2 regions of the Streptomyces sp. NBC_01717 genome follow, and region 2 is predicted to be linked to the other one. Evidence: riboswitches for the same ligand, from Rfam matches in the RefSeq annotation. Region 2 holds a riboswitch; the other holds the start of a gene.
The links. A riboswitch is a leader RNA that binds a small molecule or an ion and turns the genes downstream of it on or off. The one in region 2 is predicted to bind glycine.

Region 1: linked by a shared signal. The riboswitch ahead of gcvT (glycine cleavage system aminomethyltransferase GcvT) and the one ahead of gcvP (aminomethyl-transferring glycine dehydrogenase) in region 2 are both predicted to bind glycine.

Annotation. Positions count from the first base shown of each region.
Region 1 covers NZ_CP109178.1:3,211,369-3,217,908, reverse strand. Annotated here, with positions in the region: gene glyA (serine hydroxymethyltransferase) at 1-1,002, opposite strand, end outside; gene gcvH (glycine cleavage system protein GcvH) at 1,023-1,400, opposite strand; gene gcvT (glycine cleavage system aminomethyltransferase GcvT) at 1,470-2,585, opposite strand; glycine riboswitch at 2,727-2,824, opposite strand; gene OHB49_RS14480 (AAA family ATPase) at 2,983-3,663, shown strand; gene OHB49_RS14475 (enhanced serine sensitivity protein SseB) at 3,744-4,514, shown strand; gene OHB49_RS14470 (enhanced serine sensitivity protein SseB C-terminal domain-containing protein) at 4,701-5,483, shown strand; gene OHB49_RS14465 (ABC transporter permease) at 5,984-6,540, shown strand, end outside.
Region 2 covers NZ_CP109178.1:7,665,624-7,672,163, forward strand. Annotated here, with positions in the region: gene OHB49_RS34680 (bifunctional nuclease family protein) at 1-155, shown strand, start outside; gene OHB49_RS34685 (MerR family transcriptional regulator) at 324-941, shown strand; gene OHB49_RS34690 (DNA polymerase IV) at 999-2,453, shown strand; gene OHB49_RS34695 (PRC-barrel domain-containing protein) at 2,378-2,758, opposite strand; glycine riboswitch at 2,860-2,957, shown strand; gene gcvP (aminomethyl-transferring glycine dehydrogenase) at 3,152-6,037, shown strand; gene OHB49_RS34705 (DUF5999 family protein) at 6,123-6,329, opposite strand.

The DNA of each region.
Region 1 (6,540 bases), 4.5 Mb from region 2:
CTGCTGGCCGTCCAGCTCGGAGTTGCGCAGGTCGACGAGGACCAGGTGGACGTCGGTACCGCCGGAGAGGACGGAGACGCCGACCTCGGTGACGTCCGGCTGCACCAGACGGTCGGCGAGGATGCGGGCGCCGTCCAGGGTGCGCTGCTGGCGCTCCTTGAACTCCTCGGTCGCCGCGACCTTGAACGAGACCGCCTTGGCCGCGATCACGTGCTCCAGCGGACCACCCTGCTGACCGGGGAAGACGGCAGAGTTGATCTTCTTGGCGAGCTCCTGCGTCGACAGGATGACGCCACCGCGCGGACCGCCGAGGGTCTTGTGCGTGGTGGTCGTGACGACATGGGCGTGCGGCACCGGGTTGGGGTGCAGACCCGCGGCCACCAGGCCCGCGAAATGCGCCATGTCGACCATCAGGTACGCGCCCACCTCGTCCGCGATGCGGCGGAAGGCGGCGAAGTCCAGCTGGCGGGGGTACGCGGACCAGCCGGCGACGATCAGCTTCGGCTTGGACTCCTTGGCCAGACGCTCGACCTCGGCCATGTCCACGACACCGGTGTCGTCCACGTGGTACGGGACCACGTTGTAGAGCTTGCCGGAGAAGTTGATCTTCATGCCGTGGGTCAGGTGACCGCCGTGGGCCAGGTTCAGACCCATGATCGTGTCGCCCGGCTTCAGCAGCGCGAACATCGCGGCGGCGTTGGCCTGCGCACCCGAGTGGGGCTGGACGTTCGCGGCCTCGGCGCCGAACAGCGCCTTGATCCGGTCGATGGCGATCTGCTCGACCACGTCGACGTGCTCGCAGCCGCCGTAGTAGCGGCGGCCCGGGTAGCCCTCGGCGTACTTGTTGGTGAGGACGGAGCCCTGGGCCTCCATGACCGCGACCGGAGCGAAGTTCTCCGAGGCGATCATTTCGAGAGTGGACTGCTGACGGTGGAGCTCGGCGTCGACGGCGGCGGCGACGTCCGGGTCCAGCTCGTGGAGGGAAGAGTTGAGAAGCGACATCAGGTGGTCCCTTGGGGTCTTTAGTTGCCGGAGAACTCGGAGTACTCGTCTGCGGAGAGCAGGTCCTTCGGCTCTTCCGTGATGCGTACCTTGAACAGCCAGCCGCCCTCGAAGGGAGCGGAGTTCACCAGCGCCGGGTCGTCCACGACGTCCTGGTTCGCGGCGGTGACCTCGCCGGTCACCGGCGAGTACAGGTCGCTGACGGACTTGGTCGACTCCAGCTCACCGCAGGTCTCGCCCTCGGTCACCGTGTCACCGACCTCGGGGAGCTGGGCGTAGACGACGTCGCCGAGCGCGTTGGCCGCGAACTCGGTGATACCGATCGTGGCCACACCGTCCTCGACGGCCGACAGCCACTCGTGCTCCTTGCTGTAACGCAGCTGCTGGGGGTTGCTCATGACCTGAATTCTCCTGTACGCGGGGGAGTGCTGATGAACGGTGGTCTTACGGGCTGAGACGCGACTGCGTCACTTCTGCCGCTTGTAGAACGGCAGGCTCACGACCTCGTAGGGCTCGTGGCTGCCGCGGATGTCCACTCCGACGCCCGCGGTCCCGGGCGCGGCGTGCGCGGCGTCCACGTACGCGATGGCGATCGGCTTGCCGAGGGTCGGGGACGGGGCGCCGGAGGTGACCTGGCCGATGACCTGCCCCTCGGCGACGACGGGGAAACCGGCGCGCGGCACCCGGCGGCCCTCGGCGATCAGGCCGACCAGCTTGCGCGGCGGGGCGCTCTCGGCGCGCTCGGCGGCGGCCTCCAGTGCCTTGCGGCCGACGAAGTCGCCCTCCTTCTCGAACTTCACGACCCGGCCCAGACCGGCGTCGAACGGCGTCAGTTCGGTGGTCAGCTCGTGCCCGTACAGCGGCATGCCCGCCTCCAGGCGCAGCGTGTCACGGCAGGACAGACCGCACGGGATGAGGCCGTGCGGGGCGCCCGCCGCGGTGAGGGCCTGCCAGAGCTGCTCGGCGTGCTCGGGGGCGACGAACAGCTCGAAGCCGTCCTCGCCGGTGTAGCCGGTACGGGCGATCAGCGCGGGCACACCGGCGACGGTGCCGGGCAGACCCGCGTAGTACTTCAGACCGTCCAGGTCGGCGTCGGTGACCGAGGCCAGGATGGCGGGGGACTCGGGGCCCTGGACGGCGATCAGCGCGTACGCGTCGCGGTCGTCGCGCACCACGGCGTCGAACCCGTCGGCGCGGGCGGTCAGCGCGTCCAGCACGATCTGGGCGTTCCCGGCGTTGGCGACGACCATGTACTCGGTCTCACCGAGGCGGTAGACGATCAGGTCGTCCAGGATCCCGCCGTCCTCGGCGCAGATCATCGTGTAGCGGGCGCGGCCGACGGCGACGGTGCCGATGTTGCCGACCAGCGCGAAGTTCAGGAACGCCGCCGCCTGCGGGCCGGTGACGGTGATCTCGCCCATGTGCGACAGGTCGAAGAGGCCCGCCTTCGTGCGCACCGCGTTGTGCTCGTCGCGCTCACTCGCGTACCGCAGCGGCATGTCCCAGCCCGCGAAGTCGGTCATCGTCGCGCCCAACGAGCGGTGCAGGGCGTCGAGGGCGGTGAGACGGGGGGCGTTGCTCATAGGTGTGGCTCCCAGGGCATGACGGCGAGGACGATCCCTCCCCATCTGTCATCGGAACCTGAGAGGTTCGCCGAGAGACCCTGACGGGTTCGGCTTGCACCTTGGGTGGAGCCGCCACGGCGGCTCGCTTTTCAGATCTGCCTCATCCACGCGGTACGGGGCCTGAGAGATTCAAGGGAGGATCTTGCTCCTTCGGCGCCCGGCACAGTCGATCGCCGGAACTCTCCCGCGCGGATTCAAGCGGCCTTTATGCAGTTGGCCGGGTCATCATCGCACGCATTGCGGAAGAGTGGGGCGTCGGTACCCCGTGAGGGAAACGAACGGTGGGACGGTTGTCTCGCATTGCCTTTTCTTTACACTTCGAGGGCAGGCGTGGGCGACCGACAGGGGGAGGGCAATGACGTTGCAGCGGTACGCGACGACCGCGGGGGTCGCGCACGGCGCGATGACCGCACAGCCGGGCACACCGGTCCGGGAAAGGCTCGGCACGCACGCACCCGTCGTGCGCGATCTGCGCGAGCGCGCCGGGCGCAGTCCGCGCGGCCTGCACTTCGCCGCGGGCGACGTGGTGGTGGTCTCCGGGCTGCCGGGCAGCGGCAAATCGACGCTCATCCGGCGAGCGGTGACCGTGCGGGCCATCGACTCCCAGGACACCCGGGACCGCTGGGCGCAGCGAGTGCCCCGCTTACTCCCGTACGCCCTCTACCGCCCGCTGGTCCGTGTCGCCCACTACTGGGGGCTCTGGCGGGCGCTGCGCTCCGGTGACTCGGTCGTGGTCCACGACTGCGGCACCCAGGCGTGGGTACGGGGCTGGCTGGCCCGGGACGCGCGACGCCGCGGCAGTGTCCTTCACCTCGTGCTGCTGGACGTCACCCCGCAGGTGGCGAAGGACGGCCAGCGCGAGCGCGGACGTGGAGTCTCCGGTTACGCCTTCGCCCGGCACCGCAGAGCCATCAGCAGGCTGCTGCGGGACACCGAGGCAGGCGTCCTGCCGCCCGGCTGCTGCTCGGCGGTGCTGCTGGACCGGGAGGCGGCCGGGATGCTGGCCCGGATCACGTTCGCCGACAACAGCCCCTGAGGTCTGTGCCGACGGTCAGCGCGGAGTGGCGCGCCGGAGTTACTGTTCTGCGGCAAGCCATGGGGCGAGAAGGGGAAGCAGTGGACATTCCGGCACCGGTCCAGACCCATCCGCAGGGCGGATGGCCGGCCAATGAGCTCGAAGAGGTGCTCGGGGCCTCGCTCGGCAGCCCGGAGGCGGGCGGCCGGCTCGTCGAAGTGCTCGGCCGCAGTCACCTCTGGGTGCCGCTTCCCAACGGCGGCGGTCCCGACGCCCCGTCGCTCGATCTGCCCACGGTGGAGATCGAGGGTGCGGCGTACGTCCCCGTCTTCAGCTCCGAACAGCAGTTCCTGAGCTGCGTCGGCACCCATATGTCCTTCACTGTGGCGCCTGCCCGCGAATTCGCCCGCGGACTGCCCCCGCAGCTCGGCATCGCGGTGAACCCGGGGGGCGCCGTCGGCATGCCGCTGCCGCCGCCCGCCGTCGCCGAGCTCTGCCGCGCCGGACGCACCTCTCTGGACGGGCCGGCCAGCGGCGGCCGTGTCCGGCTGTACGAGCCGGCCTGGCAGGAGGAGCCCGTCGACTTCCTCGCGGCCGCGGCCGGAGAATTCGAGGAGAGCGGTGTCGTGCGCACCGCCCGCCGCACGCTGGCCAGCATCGAGGGCGGCGACCCCGTCCTCTTCATAGGTGTCGAGTTCTCGACGTGGGACGGCGCCGGACGCAACGCCCCGATGGACGCCCTGGGGCGCGCGCTCGGCCGTGTCGAGGTGCCCTGGCCGGTCAACCTGGTCCTGCTGGACGTGGCACAGGACCCGGTCGCCGACTGGATGCGGGCCAGGATCCGGCCGTTCTACCAGCGCGAGGGCCACTGAGCGGCCGGTTACCCCCTTGCCCGAGCCCGGCGGCCGGTGCGCGACCCGTCGGCCTGTGACGTCAAGTCGGTGTCAGGGACGCCGCTTAAGCTGGTTTGATGGCTAGTGCCTCGGCCACCGTGCCGCACCCGTGTGCCCCGGGAGCGGCAGGCCGACACAGTGGATCGAAGAGGGGCGGGACCCAGGGTGAGTGCGTCAGGCACCGCGGCGGCCGGGCAGGTCGAGCACATGCTGCGTCAAGTGACGCCCGGGCGCTACGACGCGTACGAGGCGTTGCTGCGTGCCGTCGCCCAGGACCGGATCTGGATGCTGCTCTGGCACGGCCAGGCCGGATCGCCGGACGCCCAGTACGGGAACATGGAGATCGACGGGCTCGGCTACGCCCCCTGTGTGACCTCGGCCCAGGAACTCGCGGCCAGCGGCTGGAACCGGTCCCATGAGGTGGTCACCGGCGTCGACATCGCCCGCGCCCTCTTCCCCGACCGCTGGGGCATCTGGCTCAATCCGCACGCCCCCGGCGGCGGCGTCGGCATTCCCTGGCTGGATCTGAGACGGATCGCCACCGGCCTCGACCGGATGCCCGCGGGGCCGCTCCGGCTCACCGAGCCGGCCATCGAGATCCCGCAGTTCTACGCACTGCTGTCGCAGAACGCCCATCACACCCCTGCGATCCGCTCGCTGCGCCGCGCCTGGGTGCAGCCGGCGCTCGGTGTCCCCTATCTCGCCATCGGTCTCGATCTCTACGACACGAGTCAGTCCTCCGTCGACACGGTGCGCGCGATGATGCAGCAGTCGATCGGCGCGGTCCCCGACGGGCTTCCCGTCTCGACGGTCGCCATGTCCGACGAGTACGACCCGGTCGCGATGTGGCTGCGTGCCAACGCCCGCCCGTTCTACGACCGCGAGGCACACGCCCAGGCCGGTCCGCCGCCCGCAGCCGGTTCCGCCTACGGGTACCCCTTCGGGTAGCTGACCGGCGGCGCCCGGGATCGTCCCGCCGCGCCCCCGACGGGCAGGCGCGTCCGGTGAGTTGACCCGGACTGTGCGCCGATCCGCCGAAATCGGTTGAGCCACCGGCAAATGACGTCACGGAAGCCCAAGTCAGGGCATTTCCTGCCTACCGGAGCATCCGGCGCTTCCCGTGGATCCCGGGGCAACTGGCTGGAAAACAGCGGTGGTTGGAAAGCCTGAAACCGCTCCTGGAACAACGCTGTCCGGATTACGGAACCCTTCTGACCTCATCACGTTTGAGCAAACATTCCCCGTCAGGTCTGGCGGGTGATCGCAGGCGCGTTGAAGACTCCCCGGACAGAGGGATGTCGGATCCGGTGCAGAGCGCTCCGGAACAGGACGCGTCCCCTGGCACCACCTGAACCACCCGGCAACACGGCAGCAACGGACCGCACCGTCGACCCGGGCGGCCGCCAAGCATCGTCGGCAACCGTCGGCACGGGCAAGCACGAGGGACGATGACCGCACCCATAGAGACCACTGAATCGCAGGCCGGTTCTCAGCCCGAGTCTGTACTGAAGGGCGTCAAGGCCTCACAGATCGAGGGTCGTTCGCTAGGACGGATCGCCTGGAACCGCTTCAAACGCGACAAGGTGGCTGTCGCGGGCGGCATCGTTGTCATCCTGCTCGTGCTGCTGGCCGTGCTCTCCAAGCCGATCCAGGCGATGTTCGGTCTCGACCCCAACGAGTTCCACCAGGACCTGATCGACCCGGCCCTGTTGTCGCCCAAGGGCGCCTGGGGCGGCATGAGCTGGGACCATCCCCTCGGTGTCGATCCGCAGTACGGACGCGACATCCTGTCGCGCATCATCGAGGGCTCCTGGGTGTCCCTCCTGGTCGCGGGCGGCGCGACTCTGGTCTCCGTGATCATCGGTGTGATCATGGGCGTCACCGCAGGCTTCTACGGAGGCTGGGCCGACAGCCTCATCAGCCGCACGATGGACGTCTTCCTCGCCTTCCCGCTGCTCCTCTTCGCGATCTCCATCTCGGCGTCGCTGCAGGACGGAGCGTTCGG
Region 2 (6,540 bases):
TCGCGCTGCGCACCGGCACGCCGATCTACGGCAGTGACGGGGTGCTCGACGACGCGGGTATCGCCATCCCGGACGAGCAGGAGGACGAGGTCGAGAAGTTCCGGGAGTTCCTCGACCAGATCTCACCGGAGGACTTCGGTACCAACAGTCAGTGACCGTCCTGCGGAGGTGCCGTCAGCGCATCCGGCAAGCCATTCCCGGGAATGGGGCACGGGAAACCACCCTCAGGGTGATTATCACCCGGCGTGCCGAGTGTGGCGATCGTTGACGCACCCCGAGTGACTGCCTACCTTCGAGATGGCAGGTCAAGGACGGAGGTCGGCGTGAGAAACAGCGGCGACGGTACGGCAGCGGGTGGGCCGTATCTGCAGCATGGAAGTACAGTCGGCCACTCCATCAGGCAACCGGCTCAACCGGCGGCGATGGCAGGGGACGGTACGGCAGCGGCCGACGACATCGGATATCGCGGGCCGACGGCGTGCGCGGCGGCGGGGATCACCTATCGGCAGCTCGACTACTGGGCGCGCACGGGGCTCGTCGAGCCGAGCGTGCGTCCCGCCTACGGATCGGGCACACAGCGCCTCTACAGCTTCAGGGACGTCGTCCTGCTGAAGATCGTGAAGCGCTTCCTGGACACCGGTGTGGCGCTGCAGAACATCCGCACCACGGTCCAGCATCTGCGCGCCCGGGGGTTCCAGGACCTGGAGCGGATGACGCTCATGAGCGACGGCGCGACGGTCTACGAGTGCTCCTCGCCCGACGAGGTCGTGGATCTGCTCCAGGGGGGCCAAGGGGTCTTCGGCATCGCCGTCGGCGTGGTGTGGCGGGACGTCGACGCCGCACTGTCGCAGCTGCACGGCGAGCGGGTGGACACCGGCGAGACGTTGGTCGGCAACAACCCCACCGACGAGCTTGCCCGGCGGCGCAACCGCGCTGTCTGACCGCGTGCGGATCCGGGGTGCGGCGATTGTCAGTGCCGTAGGGCAGCATCGATTGATGTGAGAGCCGCGCCCACCATCCTCCATCTCGACATGGATGCCTTCTACGCCTCTGCGGAGCAGGCGGCGAAGCCCAGCCTGCGCGGCAAGCCGGTCGTGGTGGGTGGGCTGGGGCCGCGCGGGGTCGTCGCCACCGCGTCGTACGAGGCCCGGCGGTTCGGGGTGCACTCGGCGATGCCGACGGCGCAGGCCCGGCGCCTGGCCCCCAACGCCGCCTACCTGGTGCCACGCTTCATGCTGTACCGGACGGTGAGCGACCAGGTGATGGAGCTGCTCGGGCGGCTCTCACCGCTGGTGGAGCCGCTCAGCCTGGACGAGGCCTTCGTCGATCTGGAGGCCGGCGGGGTGGCCGACGACTCGGCCTCGGCACGGGCCGTCGGTGAACAGTTGCGGGACGCCATCAGAGCCGTCACCGGCCTCACCGGCTCGGTGGGCCTCGCGGGCTCGAAGATGCTGGCCAAGATCGCCTCGGAGGAGGCCAAACCGAACGGGCTGCTGCTCATCGAGCCGGGCACTGAGCGCGAGCTGCTCGCGCCCATGTCCGTGCGGATCCTGCCCGGCGTCGGACCGGCCACCGGGGACCACCTGCGACGCGCCGGGATGACCACGGTCGACGACCTGGCCGAGGCGGGGGAGGCGGAGCTCGTACGGCTGCTCGGCAAGGCCCACGGCGTCTCCCTGCACCGCATGGCCCTCGGGTACGACAACCGCCCCGTCGTCGCGGAGCGCGACGCCAAGTCGGTCTCGGTCGAGGACACCTTCGACATGGACCTGCACGACCGGGTCCGGGTCAGGACGGAGGTCGACCGGCTGGCCGACCGGTGTGTCCAGCGGCTGCGGGCAGCGGAGCGGTCCGGACGGACCGTGGTGCTGAAGGTCCGCAGGTACGACTTCTCGACGCTCACGCGGTCCGAGACGCTGCGGGGGCCCACGGACGACCCCGGGGTGGTCAGAGAGGCGGCCGCACGGCTCCTGGAGGCCGTGGACACCACCGGAGGCGTACGGCTCCTCGGAGTGGGTGTCACGGGGCTCGCCGACTACACCCAGGAAGATCTCTTCGCCCAGGCGGCCGGTGAGCGGGCCGCGCCCGACGACCCGGCCGCCGAGGACCCGGGCCCCGGCGAGCACGGGGACGAGCCGGCGGCCGGTGCACCGGAGCAGGAGACCCCCGAGCAGCTCGCGGCCCGGCGCTGGCCCGCCGGGCAGGACGTACGCCATGACGCCTATGGCCACGGGTGGGTCCAGGGCAGTGGGGTGGGACGGGTGACGGTGCGGTTCGAGGAACCCGAGTCGCCGCCCGGGCGGGTGCGCACGTTCCGTATCGACGATCCGGAGCTGTGGCCCGCGGATCCGCTGCCACTGGTGCGCGACCCCGTGGACTACTCGTCCTGGCCGGCCAGCCTGCCGAAGTCGCGGTCCGGTCCAGGCTCCTCGGGCGGCGAGTCCAGACCGTAGTGCCGGTAGAGCTGAAGCTCCTGTTCCGGCGAGAGATGGCGGCCCACGCCGAAGTCGGGTGCGTCCTTGATCAGTGCACGGTCGAACGGGATGCGGAGCGAATCGTCGACGAATTCGCTGGGCTCCAGCGGGACGAAGGCGTCTCTGCTGAACAGTCCGGTGCGGACGGCTGCCCACTCGGGGACACCGGTCGCGTCGTCGAGATACACCTCGTCGATGGTGCCTATCTTGGTGCCCTTGCGGTCGAACGCCTTGCGGCCGATCAGGCTCCGCGGATCGATGTCGGTCTGCACGGTCCCTCCCATTGGTCGCGGCTACTCCACAGGCACTACGAAAGTGCAGATCCGGGGCTTCGGCCACTCGAGACTTCCGAGACGAACCCCGCTGGTAGGCTGGCTGTGGCTGCTGACCCCGTGCGGGAGAGTCCTCCGGAGCAAATCCGGCAGGCGCCGAAGGAGCAAATCCTCCCCGGAATCTCTCAGGCCCCCGTACCGCACGGACGAGGTCACTCTGGAAAGCAGGGCGGGTTTCGTGGCGGCAGACGCCGGGACGGATCCCTTCCTCACCGACGGTGAAAGTCGGTACGCCGCAGGGCGGACCGGTGAAGCTCTCAGGTTGAGATGACAGAGGGGGAGGCCGTCCGGGCACCCGCGCCGCGGTGCCCCTCGCAGGTCGTGACAGACCAGGAGGCCTCCACCATGACCCCCCGTCGCACTCCGCTCTCCCAGCTGGAGCAGGGCATCCCCTTCGAACAGCGCCACATCGGACCCGATGCCGAGGCGCAGGCGAAGATGCTCGCCCAGGTCGGTTACGGCTCGCTCGACGACCTGACCGCGGCCGCGGTGCCCGATGTCATCAAGAACGCGGAGGCGCTGCAGCTGCCGACGGCCCGCACCGAGGCCGAGGTCCTGGCCGAGCTGCGCACCCTCGCCGACCGTAACCAGGTCCTCGCCCCGATGATCGGGCTCGGCTACTACGGCACCTTCACCCCGCCGGTGATCCTTCGCAACGTCATGGAGAATCCCGCCTGGTACACGGCCTACACCCCGTACCAGCCGGAGATCTCGCAGGGTCGGCTCGAGGCCCTCCTCAACTTCCAGACGATGGTCGCCGAGCTGACCGGGCTGCCCACCTCCGGCGCCTCGCTGCTCGACGAGGGCACTGCGGCAGCCGAGGCCATGGCGCTCGCACGGCGCGTCGGCAAGGTCAAGAACGGCGTCTTCCTGGTCGACGCGGACACCCTGCCGCAGACCATCGCGGTGATAGAGACCCGCGCAGAGCCGACCGGTGTCGAGGTGGTCGTCGCCGACCTCAGCGAGGGCATCCCCGCCGACATCGCCGAGCGCGGTGTGTTCGGCGTGCTGCTCCAGTACCCGGGAGCCTCCGGCGCCGTCCGGGAGATCAAGCCCGTCATCGAGCAGGCCCACGAGCTCGGCGCCGTCGTCACCGTCGCCGCCGACCTGCTGGCCCTGACCCTCCTCACCTCGCCCGGCGACCTCGGCGCGGACATCGCCGTCGGCACCACGCAGCGCTTCGGTGTGCCGATGGGCTTCGGCGGACCGCACGCGGGCTTCATGGCCGTGCGCGAGAAGTTCGCCCGCAGCCTGCCCGGCCGCCTCGTCGGTGTCTCCGTCGACGCGGACGGCAACAAGGCGTACCGCCTCGCCCTGCAGACCCGCGAGCAGCACATCCGCCGCGAGAAGGCCACCAGCAACATCTGTACCGCTCAGGTGCTGCTCGCCGTCATGGCCGGGATGTACGCCGTGTACCACGGCCCCGACGGACTGCGGACGATCGCGCGGCGCACGCACCGCTACGCCGCGATCCTGGCCGAGGGCCTGCGGGCTGCCTCCATCGACGTCGAGACCGACGCCTACTTCGACACGCTCACGGTGCGCGTCCCGGGCAGGGCCGCCGACGTCGTCTCCGACGCCCGTGAACGCGGTGTCAACCTGCGGTTCGTCGACGCCGACCTGGTCTCCCTCGCCTGCGACGAGACCACCACCCGTGCCCAGATCGCCGCGGTGTGGGCCGCCTTCGGTACCGACGGCGACATCGAGGCGCTGGACGGCGTGGCCGTCGACGCGCTGCCCGAGTCCCTGCTGCGCACCGACGCATTCCTCACCCACCCGGTCTTCCACCAGCACCGTTCCGAGACCGCGATGCTTCGCTACCTGCGCAAGCTCGCCGACCGCGACTACGCGCTGGACCGCGGCATGATTCCGCTCGGCTCCTGCACCATGAAGCTGAACGCGACCGCCGAGATGGAGTCCATCACCTGGCCGGAATTCGGTGCGCTCCACCCGTTCGCGCCGGCCGGGCAGGCGGAGGGCTTCCTCACGCTCATCCGTGAGCTGGAGGAGCGTCTCGCCGAGGTCACCGGATACGACGCCGTCTCCATTCAGCCCAACGCCGGCTCGCAGGGCGAGTTCGCGGGCCTGCTGGCCGTGCGCGCGTACCACCGGGCCAACGGCGACGACCAGCGGACCGTCTGCCTCATCCCGTCCTCCGCGCACGGCACCAACGCCGCGAGCGCCGTGATGGCGGGCATGAAGGTCGTCGTGGTGAAGACCGCCGACGACGGCGAGATCGACGTCGCGGACCTCCGCGCCAAGATCCAGCAGTACCGCGACGAGCTGGCCGTGCTCATGATCACGTACCCGTCGACGCACGGTGTGTTCGAGGAGCACGTCGCCGACATCTGCGCCGAGGTGCACGACGCGGGCGGTCAGGTGTACGTCGACGGCGCCAACCTCAACGCGCTCGTCGGCCTCGCCAAGCCGGGCCGGTTCGGCGGCGATGTCTCGCACCTGAACCTGCACAAGACCTTCTGCATCCCGCACGGCGGCGGCGGCCCCGGCGTCGGCCCGGTCGGCGTCCGCGCGCACCTCGCGCCGTACCTCCCGAACCACCCGCTGCAGCCCGCCGCGGGTCCCGAGACCGGCGTCGGACCGATCTCGGCCGCTCCGTGGGGCTCGGCCGGCATTCTGCCGATCTCGTGGGCGTACGTACGCCTGATGGGCGGCGAGGGTCTGAAGCGTGCGACGCAGGTCGCCGTACTCGCCGCCAACTACATCGCCAAGCGTCTGGAACCGCACTACCCGATCCTGTACACCGGCCCGGCCGGACTCGTCGCGCACGAGTGCATCGTGGATCTGCGGCCGATCTCCAAGGCGACCGGCGTCAGTGTCGACGACATCGCCAAGCGCCTGGTCGACTACGGGTTCCACGCGCCGACCATGTCCTTCCCGGTGGCCGGGACGCTGATGATCGAGCCGACCGAGAGCGAGGACCTTGCCGAGCTCGACCGGTTCTGCGACACGATGATCGCCATTCGCCACGAGGTCGAGAAGGTCGCCTCCGGCGAGTGGAGCGCGGACGACAACCCGCTCACCAACGCCCCGCACACGGCCGCCATGCTCGGCGGGGAGTGGAAGCACGGCTACAGCCGCGAGGAGGCCGTCTTCCCGGCCGGAGTCTCGGCCGCCGACAAGTACTGGCCGCCGGTGCGCCGGATCGACGGTGCGTTCGGTGACCGTAACCTCGTCTGCTCCTGCCCGCCGCTGGACGAGTACGACAACTGACCCACCCGTCGGGTGTGACGCGGACATGCGTCGGGGCCGGTGCGGAGATCTTCTCCGGGCCGGCCCCCGTTCGTACGGGCCGCGGTCAGGCGGCCTTCATCACCTGGCCGGTTCCCAGCGGCCGGTGCGGGGCGATGATCTGCCCGTCCGGGAGCAGCTCACCGGTGTCCTCGAAGAGCAGGACGCCGTTGCACAGCAGGCTCCAGCCCTGTTCCGGGTGGTGAGCCATCAGACGGGCGGCCTCCCGGTCGGCTGAGTCGGCGGTCGGGCAGGGTGGCTGGTGCTGGCACATGGGTGGGTTCTTTCGCTGCGTTGTAGTGAGTGTCCTGCGGCTTGATGAGGTGTTCATGGCCGCCCCCCGTATCAATCGGTCCGGTCCCAGTGTTGCCCCACGGGCGTCAATCCGCAGGGATTTCGCGGCAGCACTTCTCCTACTCCCATGACGCATCACCCGGCCGGACGGTTCAACACAACTGCACTGTCCCTTCGGGTGGTTCGGGGTG